4 regions of the Pseudomonas sp. MM213 genome follow, and region 1 is predicted to be linked to each of the others. Evidence: predicted binding sites of a transcription regulator. Region 1 holds the regulator's gene; each other region holds the start of a gene.
The links. The regulator FliA, encoded in region 1, starts transcription of late flagellar genes. The targets are predictions, from matches to a motif close to CTAAAGTTTNNNNNNNNNNNGCCGNTAA.
Positions count from the first base shown of each region.

Region 2: the regulator FliA is predicted to act here: its motif matches at 2,339-2,366, upstream of motA (flagellar motor stator protein MotA).
Region 3: the regulator FliA is predicted to act here: its motif matches at 1,778-1,805, upstream of flgM (flagellar biosynthesis anti-sigma factor FlgM).
Region 4: the regulator FliA is predicted to act here: its motif matches at 2,336-2,363, upstream of K5R88_RS05995 (methyl-accepting chemotaxis protein).

Region 1 covers NZ_CP081943.1:6,438,394-6,442,648, forward strand. The annotation lists gene flhF (flagellar biosynthesis protein FlhF) at 1-578, shown strand, start outside; gene fleN (flagellar synthesis regulator FleN) at 695-1,525, shown strand; gene fliA (RNA polymerase sigma factor FliA) at 1,522-2,262, shown strand; gene K5R88_RS29315 (chemotaxis response regulator CheY) at 2,430-2,801, shown strand; gene K5R88_RS29320 (protein phosphatase CheZ) at 2,824-3,612, shown strand; gene K5R88_RS29325 (chemotaxis protein CheA) at 3,668-4,255, shown strand, end outside.
Region 2 covers NZ_CP081943.1:5,223,885-5,228,139, forward strand. The annotation lists gene K5R88_RS23815 (rhodanese-like domain-containing protein) at 1-690, opposite strand, end outside; gene K5R88_RS23820 (HDOD domain-containing protein) at 730-2,268, opposite strand; gene motA (flagellar motor stator protein MotA) at 2,435-3,286, shown strand; gene motB (flagellar motor protein MotB) at 3,290-4,255, shown strand, end outside.
Region 3 covers NZ_CP081943.1:3,013,205-3,017,459, forward strand. The annotation lists gene K5R88_RS13665 (chemotaxis protein CheV) at 1-831, opposite strand, end outside; gene flgA (flagellar basal body P-ring formation chaperone FlgA) at 913-1,674, shown strand; gene flgM (flagellar biosynthesis anti-sigma factor FlgM) at 1,842-2,168, shown strand; gene K5R88_RS13680 (flagella synthesis protein FlgN) at 2,217-2,684, shown strand; gene K5R88_RS13685 (flagellar brake protein) at 2,777-3,523, shown strand; gene K5R88_RS13690 (MFS transporter) at 3,587-4,255, opposite strand, start outside.
Region 4 covers NZ_CP081943.1:1,345,611-1,349,865, reverse strand. The annotation lists gene pnuC (nicotinamide riboside transporter PnuC) at 1-97, opposite strand, end outside; gene K5R88_RS05995 (methyl-accepting chemotaxis protein) at 574-2,208, opposite strand; gene K5R88_RS05990 (undecaprenyl-diphosphate phosphatase) at 2,502-3,332, shown strand; gene K5R88_RS05985 (DUF1294 domain-containing protein) at 3,329-3,754, shown strand; gene K5R88_RS05980 (MmcQ/YjbR family DNA-binding protein) at 3,751-4,110, opposite strand; gene K5R88_RS05975 (LysR substrate-binding domain-containing protein) at 4,107-4,255, opposite strand, start outside.

The DNA.
Region 1 (4,255 bases):
GTGCGCAGAACATCGCGCTGGTGAGCATGGACAGCTACCGCATCGGTGCCCAGGAACAACTCAAGACCCTCGGCCGGATCCTCAATGTGTCGGTGACGCACGTCGATCCGGGCCAGTCCCTGGTGCAGGCGCTGGATCCTTTGCTGCGCAAGCGCGTGGTGCTGATCGATACCGCGGGCCTTCAGGCCAGCGATCCGGCATTGCGCATGCAGCTCGAAAGCCTGGCCGGTCGTGGCATCAAATCAAAAAATTATCTGGTTCTGGCAACCACCAGCCAAAAACAGGTTCTAACCGCCGCTTATCACAGTTACAAGCGCTGCGGGCTGGCTGGCTGCATCCTGACTAAACTGGATGAGACGGCAAGCTTGGGCGAGGTGTTGAGCCTGGCGATCAGTCATGAATTGCCGGTGGCTTACCTGACTGATGGGCCGCGTATTCCGGATGATCTGCATCTGCCGCGTCGTCATCAGTTGGTCAGTCGCGCCGTTAGCGTGCAAATGCAGGAAGAACCCAGCGAAGAAGCCATGGCTGACATGTTCGCTGATATTTATCACAGCCCGACCAAGCAGGTTGGCTGAGGTATTAATGAACAGTTTTTGTACCTACATCGATGGTCTGCCATGCATTGTTCAGTTGATGAGCGCGCAGCCAGTAATGTGGCCTCCGTCTATGCAAGACAAGGTAAAGAAATAACATGGGCAGCATGCATCCCGTACAGGTGATCGCGGTGACCGGCGGCAAAGGTGGCGTCGGGAAGACTAATGTGTCAGTGAACTTGTCCCTGGCTCTAGCTGAGCTCGGCCGGCGCGTCATGCTGCTGGACGCCGATCTGGGGCTGGCGAATGTCGACGTCCTGTTGGGACTGACACCCAAACGTACCCTGGCCGACGTCATCGAAGGCCGCTGTGAGCTGCGCGACGTATTGTTGCAGGGGCCAGGCGGCATCCGCATCGTCCCGGCCGCGTCCGGCACTCAAAGCATGGTTCATCTGAGTCCGGCCCAGCATGCCGGCCTGATCCAGGCGTTCAGCGATATCGGCGACAACCTCGACGTGCTCGTGATCGACACCGCTGCGGGTATTGGTGACTCGGTAGTCAGTTTTGTTCGCGCCGCGCAAGAAGTCTTGCTGGTGGTCTGCGACGAGCCGACTTCGATCACGGATGCCTACGCCCTGATCAAACTGCTCAACCGCGACTACGGCATGAACCGCTTCCGCGTCCTGGCCAACATGGCCCAGAGCCCGCAGGAAGGCCGCAACCTGTTCGCCAAGTTGACCAAGGTCACGGACCGCTTCCTCGACGTCGCCTTACAATACGTCGGTGCGGTGCCGTACGACGAAAGCGTGCGCAAGGCTGTGCAGAAGCAGCGCGCGGTCTATGAAGCCTTCCCTCGTTCCAAGTGCTCCCTGGCTTTCAAGGCCATCGCACAAAAGGTCGATACCTGGCCGCTGCCTGCCAACCCGCGCGGGCACCTGGAGTTTTTCGTCGAGCGCCTCGTGCAACAAACGGCAGGACCCGTGCTATGACAGCCAGCGGTTACAACCTCTACAAGAAGTCGGCGCGTGACGCGCAGTACGAGCTGATCGAGCGTTACGCGCCACTGGTCAAACGCATTGCTTACCACCTGCTGGCGCGACTGCCAGCCAGTGTCCAGGTCGAAGACCTGATCCAGGCCGGGATGATCGGCCTGCTTGAAGTATCCACCAAATATGACGCCAGCAAAGGCGCGAGTTTCGAGACGTACGCGGGCATCCGGATCCGCGGCGCCATGCTTGATGAAGTGCGCAAAGGGGACTGGGCACCACGTTCGGTCCACCGCAATACCCGCATGGTCAGCGACGCAATTCGCTCGATTGAAGCTAAAACCGGCCGTGACGCTAAAGATCACGAAGTTGCGGCCGAACTCCAATTGAGTCTCGACGATTACTACGGGATTTTGAACGACACCCTGGGCAGCCGCTTGTTCAGTTTCGACGACCTGTTGCAGGACGGCGAACACGAAGGGCTGCATGAGGATGGCGCGAGTGCTCATCTCGAGCCGTCGCGCGATCTGGAAGATGAACGCTTCCAGGCAGCGCTGGCGGACGCGATTGCCAATTTGCCGGAGCGTGAGCGACTGGTGTTGGCGCTGTACTACGACGAAGAGTTGAATCTCAAGGAAATCGGTGAGGTCCTGGGGGTCAGCGAATCTCGGGTCAGCCAGTTACACAGCCAGTGCGCGGCCCGTTTGCGGGGGCGTTTGGGGGAGTGGCGAGCGCGCTGAAGGCAGTGTGGGGACACTGCGAACTTGGCTGGTGTGGTGTTGAACTGCGCCGGTCTCGATCTGTTGTGCTCCAGACAGTCATTGAGTGCTTTGCCGGATTGATTGAAATGGCGCGTCCAGGTGCTGGGCGCGTTTAAGACTGCTTGGAGGTCGAATTGGACAAGAACATGAAAATCCTCATCGTTGATGACTTCTCAACGATGCGGCGGATCATAAAAAACCTGTTGCGTGACCTTGGGTTCACCAACACGGTCGAGGCCGACGATGGCATTACTGCCATTCCGGTTCTCAACAGCGGAAGCATCGACTTTCTGGTAACGGACTGGAACATGCCTGGCATGACCGGTATCGATCTGCTGCGCCACGTGCGCGCCGATGAAAAGCTCAAGCACCTGCCAGTGCTGATGGTGACCGCTGAAGCCAAGCGCGAGCAGATCATCGAAGCGGCCCAGGCCGGCGTAAACGGCTATGTGGTCAAACCCTTCACGGCCCAGGCGTTGAAAGAAAAAATCGAGAAGATTTTCGAACGCATCGGTTGAGAAACTGCGCCACGGGGAAGCTATGGACCAAAACGAATCTTCACAGGGCGATTTTGAATCGACCCTGAAAAAACACGCGGTCGAACTGGTCGAAAGCCTTGAAAAAGGCAAGTTCGGCGACGCTGTGCAACTGATCCATGAGCTCAACCAGACCCGTGACCGCGGCCTGTATCAGGAAGTGGGCAAGCTCACCCGCGAGCTGCACAGTGCGATCGTCAATTTTCAGATTGACCCGCACATGCCGCAAGCCGAGGAAGTGTCCCAGATCACAGATGCCACCGAGCGTCTGGGTTACGTTGTCAAGCTGACAGAGGCCGCAGCCAACCGCACCATGGATCTGGTCGAAAACTCCACGCCGCTGGTCAACAGCCTGAGCGATGAAGCTCAGGCGCTGAGCACGGACTGGGGGCGGTTCATGCGTCGCGAAGTCGGGGCTGAGGAATTTCGTGAACTGGCACGGCGTGTCGATGGTTTCCTGGCACGCAGCAGCGCGGACAACCGCGCGGTGTCGAGCAACCTCAACGACATTCTGCTCGCTCAGGATTACCAGGACCTCACCGGTCAGGTGATCAAGCGTGTGACCCAATTGGTCACCGAAGTTGAAAGCAACCTGCTCAAGCTCGTGCTTATGGCCAGTCAGGTGGACCGCTTTGCGGGCATCGAACATGACCGTGAAGCGATGCTTGCAGAAAAAGATCCGCAAAAACATCTCTCTCAGGGTGAAGGTCCGCAGATTCATGCCGATAAAAGAGAAGACGTTGTGTCCGGTCAGGACGATGTGGACGATTTGTTATCCAGCCTAGGATTTTAGATTTTTTAGCATTTTAGGTTTTTTAGGTTTTTAGACCTTTAGGAGCACCCCCTTAATGAGCTTCGGCGCCGATGAAGAGATCCTTCAGGATTTCCTGGTTGAGGCCGGCGAGATTCTAGAGCAACTGTCCGAACAGCTGGTCGAGCTTGAAAGCCGACCGGATGATGCGGACTTGCTCAATGCAATTTTTCGCGGTTTTCACACTGTAAAAGGGGGCGCCGGCTTCCTCCAGCTCAACGAGCTGGTGGAGTGCTGTCACATCGCCGAGAACGTGTTTGACATCCTGCGCAAGGGTGAACGTCGCGTCGATTCGGAATTGATGGACGTGGTTCTCGAAGCGCTGGACGCGGTGAACGGCATGTTCAGCGAAGTCCGCGAGCGTGGCCCGATAACGGCTGCCACGCCTGAATTGCTTGCAGCCCTGGCCCGTCTGGCCGAGCCGCAAACCGCCGATCAAGCCGCACCTGTGGCTGAAGTGGTGGAAGAGCCGGCTGCCGAAGCCGAATCAGGCGACATCACCGATAACGAATTCGAACAACTGCTGGACTCGCTGAACGCCGTCAAGGCTCAGGCTGAGGCCCCGGCCGCTGCTCCGCTGCCGGCCGGCGATGCCGCGACCAGCGATGAAATCACCGATGCCGAG
Region 2 (4,255 bases), 1.2 Mb from region 1:
GCAGTGGGTAATCACTTCTTTGTCTTTGCTGATCCCGAGTTGTTCGAGGATCTGCGGCATGTCCGTGCGGATGCGCAGGTTGCGCGTCCGGTCCATGCCCGCGGTCCATTCGAAATTGACCGCGCCGGGAATGTGTCCGCCCTTGGCCGCCAGGACTTTCTCGCCGGAGTACTCCAGCGGCCCGCGCGCATCCCAGATCGCCAGGTCGGCGGCGCCGAGACGGCTTTGCAGGTATTCGCGGGTGGCGGTGGGTTCGTCGTGCAGGGTCAACGCAACCGGGCCGCCGACCGCGGGCGGGATCTGGATCGACATCGGCGAGCCTTCCGCCAGCCACGCCGTCAGGCCGCCGTCGACATAGTGATACTTGTGGTGGCCGATGACATCCAGCAGCCAGATAAAACGCCCGGCCCAACCGCCGCCTTCGTCGTCATACACAACGTAGACCGCATCGGGGTTGTGGCCCAGTTCACCGAACAACGCTTCGAGAGCCGCTTGCGGCGGCATCAGGCCCGGCGCCGGTGGCTGGCCGAGTTGCGTGCGTTTCGGATCGACAAAGCGCGCGCCGGGAATATGCCCTTCGGCATAGCGGGCGCTGCTGGTCAGGTCCACCAGAATCAGATCGCGGGCATCTAGTCGAGAGAGCAAGTCGCTCGGTTCGATCACCAGCGGCAAGCCAGAGAAGTCAGACATGTGAGGTCTCCAGAGCACAAAGGGGAGGATTGTAGCGGGTCATTGGCCGCGATGGCTAAAGGTGTGCAGGGCTTTCTCGATGCACTGCGCGGTTTTGCCAAAGGCTTGCACGGTAATTTCGGAGAACGGCCCGCCGCCCTGGTCCGCCACCACGATCATGATCACGCGGCCGTTGTTGACCAGCGAGCGCAACAGCAGGTGTTCGCCACCGAACTGCGAGCGCAGGCTGGCCGGCAGCAGTGCCGAAAATTGTGCGTTGTTGGCCGGGGTCAGGCGTACCTGGGCTTGTTGCGAGAGCAGGCGTTGCAGCACGGTGCTTTGGCTGACCACGAAATTCAGGCCAGCCGTTTCTTTCGGCAACCCGGCAATCTGGTGCACGCGCAGATTGGCGTGCGTGCGGTCGGCCATCAGGATCATCACCCGGCGCATGCCGCATGCAACCAGTGCATCGCGGGCCGAGTTGGTCAAGTGCATGGCATTGGTGAAACGACTCGGCTCCACCAGCAGCTCGGCGCATTGTTTGCGCCACTTGGCCAGGTCCTCGGCGGTCGGCGCCGGGGCTGGCAGCAAACCGGCGTGCACACGGTTCATGCCCTGCGGCCAGAGCAGCGCGACGGCGGGGTGCCAGAGGTCTGGCATGGCGTGCTGGCGCGCACTGTTGGCGGCCTGCTGGTGAAGTTGCTGCTGCACCTCGTCCATCGGCATTTGCAGGTAAAGGCTGGTCAGGTACTGCCAGCGTTCACTGTGCGGACAGTCCCAGGCGTGCTGTGCCGACAGCGCCAGACCGTTGGCCAGCAACACCGTGTTGGCCGGCTGATTGAGCCAGCGGCGCAACGTCGGATCGTCATCGAGACGGTTCTGCTGGCGCAATGGATGATCGCTGTCGCGCGCGATGCGCAGGACTTTCACCAGTTCCCGTTGCTCATTGAGTAACAGCTTGTAACCCTGCTGCACCCAGTTCGGCAGGTGCCAGATTTCCACCAGGGCCTGACCGATTTCCAGCAGGCGTACGCCGAATAATTGTTTCTCGACTTTACGTGCGGACTCGCCCTTATGGATGACCCGCAGCTCCCATTCTTCGAGCAATTGCGGATGGGTCAACGCCAATGGCCACAACGGCGATAAAAACAGCAGGCTGCCCCAGTGGATGTCCTGCCACAGCCGCGCCAGGCGAGCGGCGAAAAAGCCGTTGGCCTGTTGCGTCGCGTGCTGGCTGATCATCTGCAACTGGCGCAGGGCCACGGGAATGTCCGATTCCGGCATCGCGGGCAGCCGTGCGAGCAGTTCTTCGGTGCGCTTCAAACCGAGGCGATTGATCGCCACCTCAAGGTTTTCCGCAGGCTCGGTCATGCTGCCGTGGGTGTGCCGGTTGGCTTCACGAATCACGCTCAAGGCCAGGGCGGGGCTGTCCTGCATCAGCTCGGCGATATCGCGCAACGAGCTGCGGTTATCGCCGATGGCCTTGCAGACCCGGTCATGACTGCCTTGCGGAACGGGCAGGTGCACGCCGTCCAGAAGCTTTACCCAGCCTTGGAGCGTGTTTGGTTTTGGAGTTGGAACGTTCGTTTCGTTAGCCATGGTTGGACGCGATCATCGTCTGCATTACCTATGCCCGAAGTGGGCCAAATTGGCTTTTCGCCTGAACTGGCTATAGTCTGGCGCAGTTTTGCCGATAAGTAGAAGAAGAGATTTTTTAACTTCCGAATATGACCTTGAACCCGACTCAGTAAGTGCTCTCCTACCTATGGCTAAAATAATCGGCATCATCGTCGTATTCGCGAGCGTGCTCGGCGGATACGTGCTTTCCCACGGCAAGATTGCCGCCCTGATTCAACCCTTCGAGGTGATGATCATCGGTGGCGCGGCCCTTGGTGCATTCCTCCAGGCCAACCCCGGTTACATGACCCTGCACGTGCTCAAGAAGTCCTTGAGCATGTTCGGATCGCGTTTCAATCACGGCTACTATCTTGAAGTGTTGGGGCTGATCTACGAGATCCTCAACAAGAGTCGCCGCGAAGGCATGATGGCCATCGAAGGCGACATTGAAGATGCCGCCGCGAGCCCGATCTTCGCCAAGTACCCGTCGGTGCTCAAAGACGAGCGCATGACCGCGTTCATCTGCGATTACCTGCGCATCATGTCCTCCGGCAACATGGCTCCCCATGAGCTGGAAGGCCTGTTCGACATGGAACTCTACAACCTCAAGGAAGACCTCGAGCACCCGTCCCACGCGGTGAACGGCATCGCCGACGCCATGCCCGGTTTCGGTATCGTCGCGGCGGTATTGGGTATCGTGGTGACCATGGCGTCCCTGGGCGAAGGCGACCAGAAGTCCATCGGTCTGCACGTGGGTGCGGCACTGGTCGGTACCTTCTTCGGTATTCTCGCGGCGTACGGTTTCTTCGGCCCGCTGGCCCACTCCCTGGCTCACGACGCCAAGGAAGAACTGAACGTCTATGAAGCCATCAAGGCCTCGCTGGTGGCTTCGGCTTCCGGCATGCCGCCATCGCTGGCGGTAGAGTTCGGACGCAAGGTTCTGTACCCGGCGCACCGTCCTAGCTTCGCTGAGCTGGAACAAGCGGTTCGCGGTCGCTAAGTCATGGAAAATAATCAGCCGATTATTATCAAGCGCGTCAAGCGCATCGCCGGCGGGCATCACGGGGGCGCCTGGAAAATCGCCTTCGCCGACTTCGCGACGGCGATGATGGCGTTCTTCCTGGTGTTGTGGCTGCTGTCCACCGCGACACCGGAACAGAAGCTCGCCATCGCCGGTTACTTCAAAGACCCGATCGGCTTTTCCGAAAGCGGTACGCCGTACATCATCGATCTGGGCGGCACGCCGACCCTGGCGCCGGAAAACACCCTCAACCCCGAGGTGAAATCCCAGCCGCAGCCGGACAAGGTGACTGTCGACGCCGAGCAGGTCGAAGGCATGGCCGAGATGGTGGAGAAGGAACGCCTCGAACTGTTGCTGCAGGAACTGCAGAACAAGGTCGAAGAGAATCCGCAACTGAAGAAATTCAAGGACCAGATTCTGTTCGAGATCACGCCGGATGGTTTGCGCATCCAGATCGTGGACGCCGAAAACCGCCCGATGTTCGACTCCGGCAGTGCGCGTCTGAAACCGTACTTCGAAGACATCCTGCTGGCCATGGCCGACACCATCAAAGCGGTGCCGAACAAGATCAGCATCAGCGGCCACACCGACGCCAAGCCGTACAGTGGCCAGGGTGATTTCGGCAACTGGGAGCTTTCAGCCAACCGTGCCAACGCTGCACGTCGTGCGCTGGTGGCGGGCAGTTATCCGGAGCAGCAGATCGCACGCGTGGTCGGTTATGCCTCGTCGGCATTGTTCGATCGCGAGAACCCGCTCAACCCGGTCAACCGCCGCATCGACATCATCGTGCTGACCAAAAAAGCCCAGCGTGCCATCGAAGGTTCGCAAGGCGTGGAACCGACTCCGGAGCCGACACAAGGGCAGGGCGGCCCGGGTGAAGTGCCGGCCGATCCGAATGCATTGCCGGCGGATAAAGAACCGTTGCCGGCGCATGAGCTTCGCGAGCGT
Region 3 (4,255 bases), 3.3 Mb from region 1:
CGCCTGATTGAACACACCCGACAACGAAGTATGCAGGATGATATGAAGCTTTTGCATGCGAGGGTCGTTGCGGATCTCGGCCGTCAGGGTGTACCCGTCCATCTCCGGCATCTCGATGTCGGAGATCATCATCAGGAACTCTTCTTCCGGCTTCTTACCCTCGTCGGCCAGTTTGCGCAGATAATCCAGCGCTTGCCGTCCGTCGTTCAACGCCACCACTTCGACACCGACCGTTTGCAGGCAACGCGTGACCTGCTTGCGCGCCACCGACGAGTCATCGACCGTCAGCACCCGCAGCGACAGCGCCTTGTGCTGGGTTTCGACATCGACCACGCCGACGGAAATCGCTTCCGGTGTCGGCGCCACTTCCGCCAGGATCTTCTCGACGTCGATGATTTCGACTAACTGATTGTCGACCCGAGTCACAGCCGTCAGGTAATGATCGCGTCCGGTGCCCTTGGGAGGCGGATGAATCTCCTCCCAGTTCATGTTGACGATGCGTTCCACCGAGCGCACCAGGAAACCCTGGGTCTTGGTGTTGTACTCCGTGATGATCACGAAAGGATTGCTTTGATCTTTAAGCGCCCCGGAACCAGTCGCCATTGCCAGATCAAGGATCGGAATGGTCGCCCCCCGGATATTTGCCACACCGCACACGACAGGACTGGACTTGGGCATCAGGGTCAGCTTGGGGCATTGCAGCACCTCGCGAACCTTGAACACGTTGATCCCGTACAGCTGCTGGCCGTCGAGACGGAACAACAACAGCTCCAGGCGATTCTGCCCTACCAGTTGCGTGCGCTGGTTTACCGAATCCATTACACCAGCCATGCCCAGACTCCTACACCAACGCTAAGTGTGTTGCGACGCACATTCATCACTAAACGGCACGGCGCTTGCTTTTTAACTTTTATGAACACAGAACCGACATTTTTCCGACGCCTGACATCACCTATCCGCAGATTGCTCTGTGCAGTGTCGGCCGTTTGCCTGTTCAACGCTGGCAGCCCTGCCTTTGCTGACGCAGTTACCTTGCCTGACATGCTTATCGGCGTCACCCAGGGCTTTCTTGAATTCACCGTAGAAGACTATCTGGCTACCAGTCAAACGGAAGGTCGCTACGAAATCCAGGTCAACCAGCTCGACCAGCGACTGCGCATGCCCATGTGCGACAAGGAATTGACAGCCAGCCTCGAGAGTCCGGCCAAGCCGCTGGGCCGGGTCACGGTCAAGGTTCGCTGCGAGGGGGCATCGCCCTGGACAGTCTTCGTACCCGCTCAAGTCCGCCTGTTTCGCGACGTTGTGACCGTCACCCGGCCCCTGCGCCGCGCAGGGATTGTCGAGCCCGATGACGTGACGCTGCGCGAGCGTGACGTCAGCCTGATTGGCCAGGGCTACTTCACATCCGTAGACCAGGCGATCGGCCAGCGACTTACCCGACCAATGGTCACCGACCAGGTGATTACCCTGGTTCATCTCGAACAGGCGGAAGTCATTAGCAAAGGCGATCAGGTGGTGATTACCGCCCGCAGTGGTACGCTCAGCGTGCGAATGCCCGGCGAGGCCCTGTCCAATGGCAGAATGGCCGAGCAGATACGGGTGAAAAACCTCAACTCCAGACGGGTCATCAAGGCGCAGGTTACCGCGCCAGGTCAGGTGGAAGTGTCCATGTAGGATTCTCTGTTCGTGAAGATGTGGCGTTGCCCGAGGCTGTTCCCTAAACTGTGCCGCATGCAGGAGAAGTGCTGGCGCATGCGGGCCCATTTGATAAATGGGTCTAAAGTTTTCACAGGGAGAGCCGAAAACATGGCAAGCGTCCAAATACTCAGAGGTTTTTTACCATGGTCATCGATTTCAGCCGTTTGAACAGCTCCTCGCCACTTACGGGCAGTACACGTACCAGCGTTGCCAAGGAAACTGCCGACGCCGGCAAATCCGCGCCGCTGAATACCCCGGCCGAACAGGCCACTGCCATCAAAAGCGGGGAATCGGTACACCTCAGCAATGAGGCTCAACAGTTGCAACAGGTCACTGACAAGCTGCGCGATCAGCCTGCCGTCGACAACGCCCGTGTGGCCGAGTTGAAAGCAGCGATTGCCGATGGCAGCTATAAAGTCGACAGCAGCCGTGTAGCCAGCAAACTGCTCAACTTCGAAGCCCAGCGCTAGGCTACGGCCCGCGCCAGGCTTTTGGACGCTTAAAACCCAAGGCCAGCCATGCAAGACACTAATTTACTGCAACTGATCACCGACGACTTTGCTCCAGCGCAACACTTGCTTGAGTTACTGCAAACCGAGTCCCTCGCCTTGCACGGTCGGGACATGCCACTGCTCGAAGAGATTCTGGCGCAGAAACAGGCATTGATCATTCTGCTTGAACAGCATGGCCGCAAGCGCAGCGAAATCCTCGCCAGCCTCAACCTGCCGACCAATCGCAACGGCCTGGAGCAACTCGCCAGCCATTCGAGCATTGGCGAGCAGTTGCTGGCCCAGAGCGATGTGCTGACCGATCTACTGGCTCAATGCCAGGCGGCGAACGCCAATAATGGCCAGTCCATCCTGGTCCAACAGGCCGCCACGGCCAATCAGCTGAAAATCCTGACCGGCGGTGAACCGCCAGCGCTTTATGACGCCCGCGGATCAACCGCCAAGCTTGCGAAGCCGCGCCCGCTCAGTCAGGCTTGAGCCCGCAAATGACCGCGCCCTATCAAGACTCGCAACATGCTGGCAATATACTGGCCAGCCGTAGTCATATTTTGTCTGGAGATTGATGAACCGTGTCCAATGCCTTAACCGCGGAAGATGCCCCGCAGCCACCCAAGGTGCTTACCACACCGTTGGAAATCTCCGGCAACCTGCGCCAACTGCAAGAAAGCCATGACCCGCTGATCATCACGTTCCATGAGCGCACCCAGCGCTTCCAGAGCTATCTGGTGGACGTGGACCGCGAGCGCGGGACCATCGCGCTCGACGAAATGATCCCGCGTGACGGTGAGCGCTTCATGCTGGCCGGCGAACCGTTCAAGGTCGAAGGTTTTCACGAAGGCGTGCGCATTGCCTGGGAAAGCAACGGTCAACTGACCATCGACGAGTCCGGTGACAGCCGCTGCTATCGTGGCCCGCTGCCGGATGAAGTGGTTTATCACCAGCGTCGCAATGCCTTCCGCGCAGCCTTGAAGCTGGCCCAACTGGTCAACGTCGATCTGGACGGTGAAAAGCTCAAGGCGCCGATCAGCGGCAAGCTGTTGGACATCTCCGCCACCGGCTGCAAGTTGCGCTTTGAAGGCGACATCACCGGCAGCCTGCAATTGGGTCAGGTCTACGACCGCTTCGCCGCCGCCCTGCCCTTTGGCAAAATGACGGCACCGGTCGAACTGCGTTATCTGCACTTCGAAGAAAGAATCTCCACCACCTTCGCCGGCATCCGCTTTCATAACATGAGCGGCCTGGTGCAGCGTCAGGTCGAGCGTTTCGTCTACCAGCTTCAGCGCGAAGCACGACGTTTCGACAAAGACGACCTGTAATTCAAGCACCCATAAAAAACGGGCAGTCCCTTGCGGTGACTGCCCGTTTTTTTATGCCCCGATTTAAGGCCTGGCCTCGGTGAAGCTTTGCTCGCGGCCCGCGTCAGGGTCCTCCGGAGGTGGAGTGGTGGGTGTCTCGGCCTCCGACTCAGGAGCCGGATCAGGATTGGCCGGGGTCTGCATCTGGTCCTGCACCACTTGCTCATCAACCCGTGGATCAAGGCAAGCCACCAGCGGCGAACTCGACATGCTGTCCGGCATGGCGACGTGATGCAGCGGCGCGTCGTCGACCTGATGCAGGTTGGTCACCGCTTTCGGGCGGATCCGCCACACCAGCACCAACGCAAAGAAACTGAAGAAGGCGTAGAGCATCTGACTGCCGAACATCTTCATCAGTACCCCGGCGACCAACGGCCCGATACTCGCGCCGACACCGTAGGTCACCAGCAACATCGCCGTCAGTGATACCCGCCGATCAGCCTCGACGTGGTCATTGGAAAACGCGACCGCCAGCGGGTACAGGCAGAATTTCACCAGCGAGCAGATAAAACCGGTGATGAACAACACCTCCAGCGGCACCTGCTTCATGATCGCCAGCGGCAACGCGGCGAGGGCCAGCACCAGCGCAAAACAGCGGATTAACAGCGCCCGGTCATAACGGTCGGACAACCAGCCCAACGGCCACTGCACCAGCAGGCCGGCAAAAATGCAGCTACCCATGAACAGACCGAC
Region 4 (4,255 bases), 1.7 Mb from region 1:
TGACCAGACCGATCGGCCAGCACCAGGGGTTCTGTTTGACCGTCAACCAGACGGCAATGACACCGAGGGCGGCGGCAAACAGTTCAAGCCCGGACATGGAGGTTCCTTGGAGCAGACGAAGAGGGGAGCGAATTGTACCCGGATTGCAGCGGATGAGGCTGTGCTGGCGAGGGAGAAAGCACTCGTTGACCTGTAGGAGTCCGGCTTGCCGGCGATGGCGATTTCACTGGCGCTATCGCCAGCAAGCCGGCTCCTACGGATCGCGGGGGTGTTGGGATTTGTGGGTTCACCCGAAACCTGTAGGAGCCGGCTTGCCGGCGATGGCGATTTCACTGGCGCTATCGCCAGCAAGCCGGCTCCTACGGATCGCGAGGGTGTTGGGATAGTGGGCTCACCCCAAACCTGTAGGAGTCCGGCTTGCCGGCGATGGCGATTTCACTGGCGCTATCGCCAGCAAGCTGGCTCCTACGGATCGCGGGGGTGTTGGGGATTGTGGGTTCACCCCAAACCTGTAGGAGTCCGGCTTGCCGGCGATGGCGATGTCGCGGGTGCCATCACCGGCAAGCCAGGCGCCTACACGCGGAATTGTTTGAGCAACCCGTTCAACTGCTCACTCAGTTCCTTGAGGTGGACGCTGGCCACGCTCGACTGTTCCGCCGCCAGCGCCGTGCTGTGGGACAAACCGGCTGCCTGGGTCACGTTCTGGTTGATGTCTTCGACCACATGGGCCTGTTGCAGGGTGGCGCTGGCAATGGAAGCGTTCAACCCGTTGAGATTGCGCAGTGCCTGGCCAATGGCATTCAGGCTTGCACCGGCGAGGCCGGCCTGCTCGATGGTCAGTTGCGAGGCGCGGCTGCTGTCGCCGATGACCTTTACCGCCGCTTCGGAATGGCTTTGCAGGCGTTCAATCATTGCCTGGATCTCGGCGGTGGACTTCTGCGTGCGCTGGGCCAGCAGGCGCACCTCATCGGCCACGACGGCAAACCCGCGCCCCTGCTCACCGGCACGGGCGGCTTCGATGGCCGCGTTGAGGGCCAGCAGGTTGGTTTGCTCGGCGATGGAACGGATCACTTCCAGCACGCTGCCGATCTGAGTGCTTTCGGCGGCGAGGGTGCGGATGACTTCCACGGCCTGATCAATCGTTGAAGACAGCTTGTCGATTTGTTGCAGGCTGCTGTCGATGTTGACCTGGCCCTGCTGCGCCTGAGACTCGGCATCGCGCATCTCGCTGGCGGCGTGCTCGGCGTTCTTCGCCACGTCCTGCACGCCATAGGTCACTTCATTGATGGCCGTGGCCACCAGTTCCATCTGTTGCGATTGCTGCTGGCTGCGTTGCTGGGCCTGGACGGCGTCGTTGCCCAGTTCGCTGGACGACTGGCCCAGGGCGCTGGCGGACACCTGCAATTCGCTGATCACCAGTCGTAGCTTGGCGGTGAACGCATTGAAGTGGTGTGCCAGCTGCGTGACTTCGTCCTGACCGTGGGTGTCGAGGCTGCGAGTCAGATCGCTCTCGCCGCTGGCAATGTTGGCCATGGCGTTCACGGTGTCCTGCAGCGGACGGACGATGCTGCGGGCAATCAGGATCACCAGCAGCGCCATGATGGCGGCGATCACCAGCCCGACTACTGTCGCTTTCCAGACCTGGCCCATGAACTCGGCTTGCATGTCATCTATATACACGCCCGAGCCGATCACCCAGCCCCACGGTTCGAAGAGTTTGACGTAGGAGGTTTTTGCGACCGGCTCGCTGGCGCCCGGTTTCGGCCAGCGATAGTCGATCGGGCCGGCGCCCTTGGCCTTGGCGAGGGCGACCATTTCATTGAACACCGCAAAGCCGTCCGGGTCGCGGATCGCCGAGAGGTTCTGGCCATCGAGCTTCGGGTTGGCCGGGTGCATGATCATCACCGGCGTCAGGTCGTTGATCCAGAAGTAGTCGTTCTGGTCATAGCGCAGGCCGCGAACGGCGGTCAGCGCCTGTTTCTGCGCAGCTTCGCGGGTCAGCGTGCCGGCGGTTTCGAGCCCGTGGTAATAGGTCAGAATGCCGCTGGCCGTCTGCACGACGTGCTGGGTTTTCTGCGCCTTGGCGTGATACAGGTCCTCGTGAATCTGCTTGAGCATCAACACGCCCAACGTCAAAAGCATCATGACGGCCACGATCAAAATCAACCACAAACGCCGGCTGATCGACATATTGCGCAAGCTGTTCATAACGCTGTCACTCCTGTTTCTTTTTCTTGTAATAAACGACCGCCAGCATCCAACCACATTTTGCCGATCGGGCATATCCGACCCAAGTCCAATAACGTGGCAGCGTTATTCAGCCTTGTCTGATAGGATTTCGGCCCCGCACGGAAAAACCTGAATCCAAGTTGATTTTTCACGGAATTTTTACGGTTTCGTCTGGATTCTGTGCGCGTCTGGCTGCAACTGCGCTGATCGCAGTCAATGTTTTGAAAAATATTAACGGGGCATGCGGTGGCGCATCGCTTCTTGGGGGATTGATGGATCTTTGGACCGCCTTTCAGGCATTGATACTCGGCGTTGTAGAAGGGCTGACGGAGTTTTTGCCCATTTCCAGTACCGGACACCAGATCATCGTGGCCGACTTGCTCAATTTCGGTGGCGAGCGGGCGATGGCGTTCAACATCATTATTCAGCTTGGGGCGATCCTCGCGGTGGTGTGGGAATTTCGCCGCAAGATTTTCGATGTCGTCATCGGTTTGCCGACGCAACCCGGCGCTCGACGCTTTACTGCCAACCTGCTGATTGCCTTCATGCCGGCCGTGGTCCTGGGGGTGATTTTCGCCGACCTGATCCACCATTACCTGTTCAACCCGATCACCGTCGCCACCGCATTGGTCGTGGGCGGCATCGTGATGTTGTGGGCGGAGCAGCGTCAGCATGAAGTGCATGCTGAAACCGTCGACGAGATCACCTGGAAAGATGCCTTGAAAGTCGGCTTCGCCCAGTGCCTGGCGATGATCCCCGGCACTTCGCGTTCAGGTGCGACAATCATTGGTGGTTTGCTGTTCGGGCTGTCGCGCAAGACGGCCACCGAGTTTTCGTTTTTCCTGGCGATGCCGACCATGGTCGGTGCGGCGGTGTACTCGGGCTACAAATACCGCGACCTGTTCGTCCCGGCCGATTTTCCGGTGTTCGCCATCGGTTTTGTCACCGCGTTCATTTTCGCAATGATTGCCGTCCGGGGCTTGCTCATATTCATCGCCAGCCACAGCTACGCGGTGTTCGCCTGGTACCGCATTGCATTTGGCCTGCTCATTCTCGCTACCTGGCAGTTTGGCTGGGTTGACTGGACCTCGGTCAAGCCATGAATGACACCCGCGCACGCAACAATCCCGGGCGCCAGTCCGGGGGCGGAATCCAGAACCCACGGCTGAAACTGCTGGTGTTCGCGATGGTGTGTGCGCTGCCGTTGTTCGGCTCGATGTCGTTCTGGCTGCGAGGGGTTTCGCTGATTCCCCTGGCGGCCTATGGCATCGTCAGCGTGCTGGCGTTCTTCCTTTATTGGAGCGACAAGCGCAAGGCCCGGACTGATAGCTGGCGCACGCCGGAAAACGTGTTGCATGCGGTGGAACTCGCCGGCGGCTGGCCGGGCGCGTTGCTGGCCCAGCAGGTGTTTCGGCACAAGACCCGCAAAGTGTCGTTTCAGTTGCTGTTCTGGGTGATCGTGCTGCTGCATCAGGTGTTCTGGATCGATCAACTGTTCCTGGGCGCCAATCTGGCGCTGCTTTAAAGCAGCAGCCCGACCTGCGTGCGTTTGGGCAGTTTGCTCACCACCAGTTGATGGGAACGTTGCAGCAGCCCTTGCAGTTCTTCGCTGCCCAGCGGGTAGGGCGTTTGCATGATGATCCACTGGGCCCGGGCCAGATACGGCGCCGGATGAATGCCCGGGCGGTCGCAATGCCCCAGAAACAAGTCCTTGTCGACCTTGAACGCCAAAGAGTCGCCCCGCAGGTTCTGCAGGGCGAACATCTTGTTTCCGGCAATCGAAAACACCCGCACGCCACCCCACTTGTAATCTTCCCGCGCCCCCGGCAGCGCGAGACAGAATTGCGCGACATCCTCTTCGCTCATACGCCCAGCCTTCATATCAGTCGGTCCCCACAGGCATTGAATGATTCGATCAAATGGTCGAGCCAGGCGCGAACGGCCGGCATCACCCCGCGCCGATGAGGGTAGACCGCTTGCAGCCAGCCGCCAGGCAAAGACCAGTCGGGCAGTAACTGCACCAGCG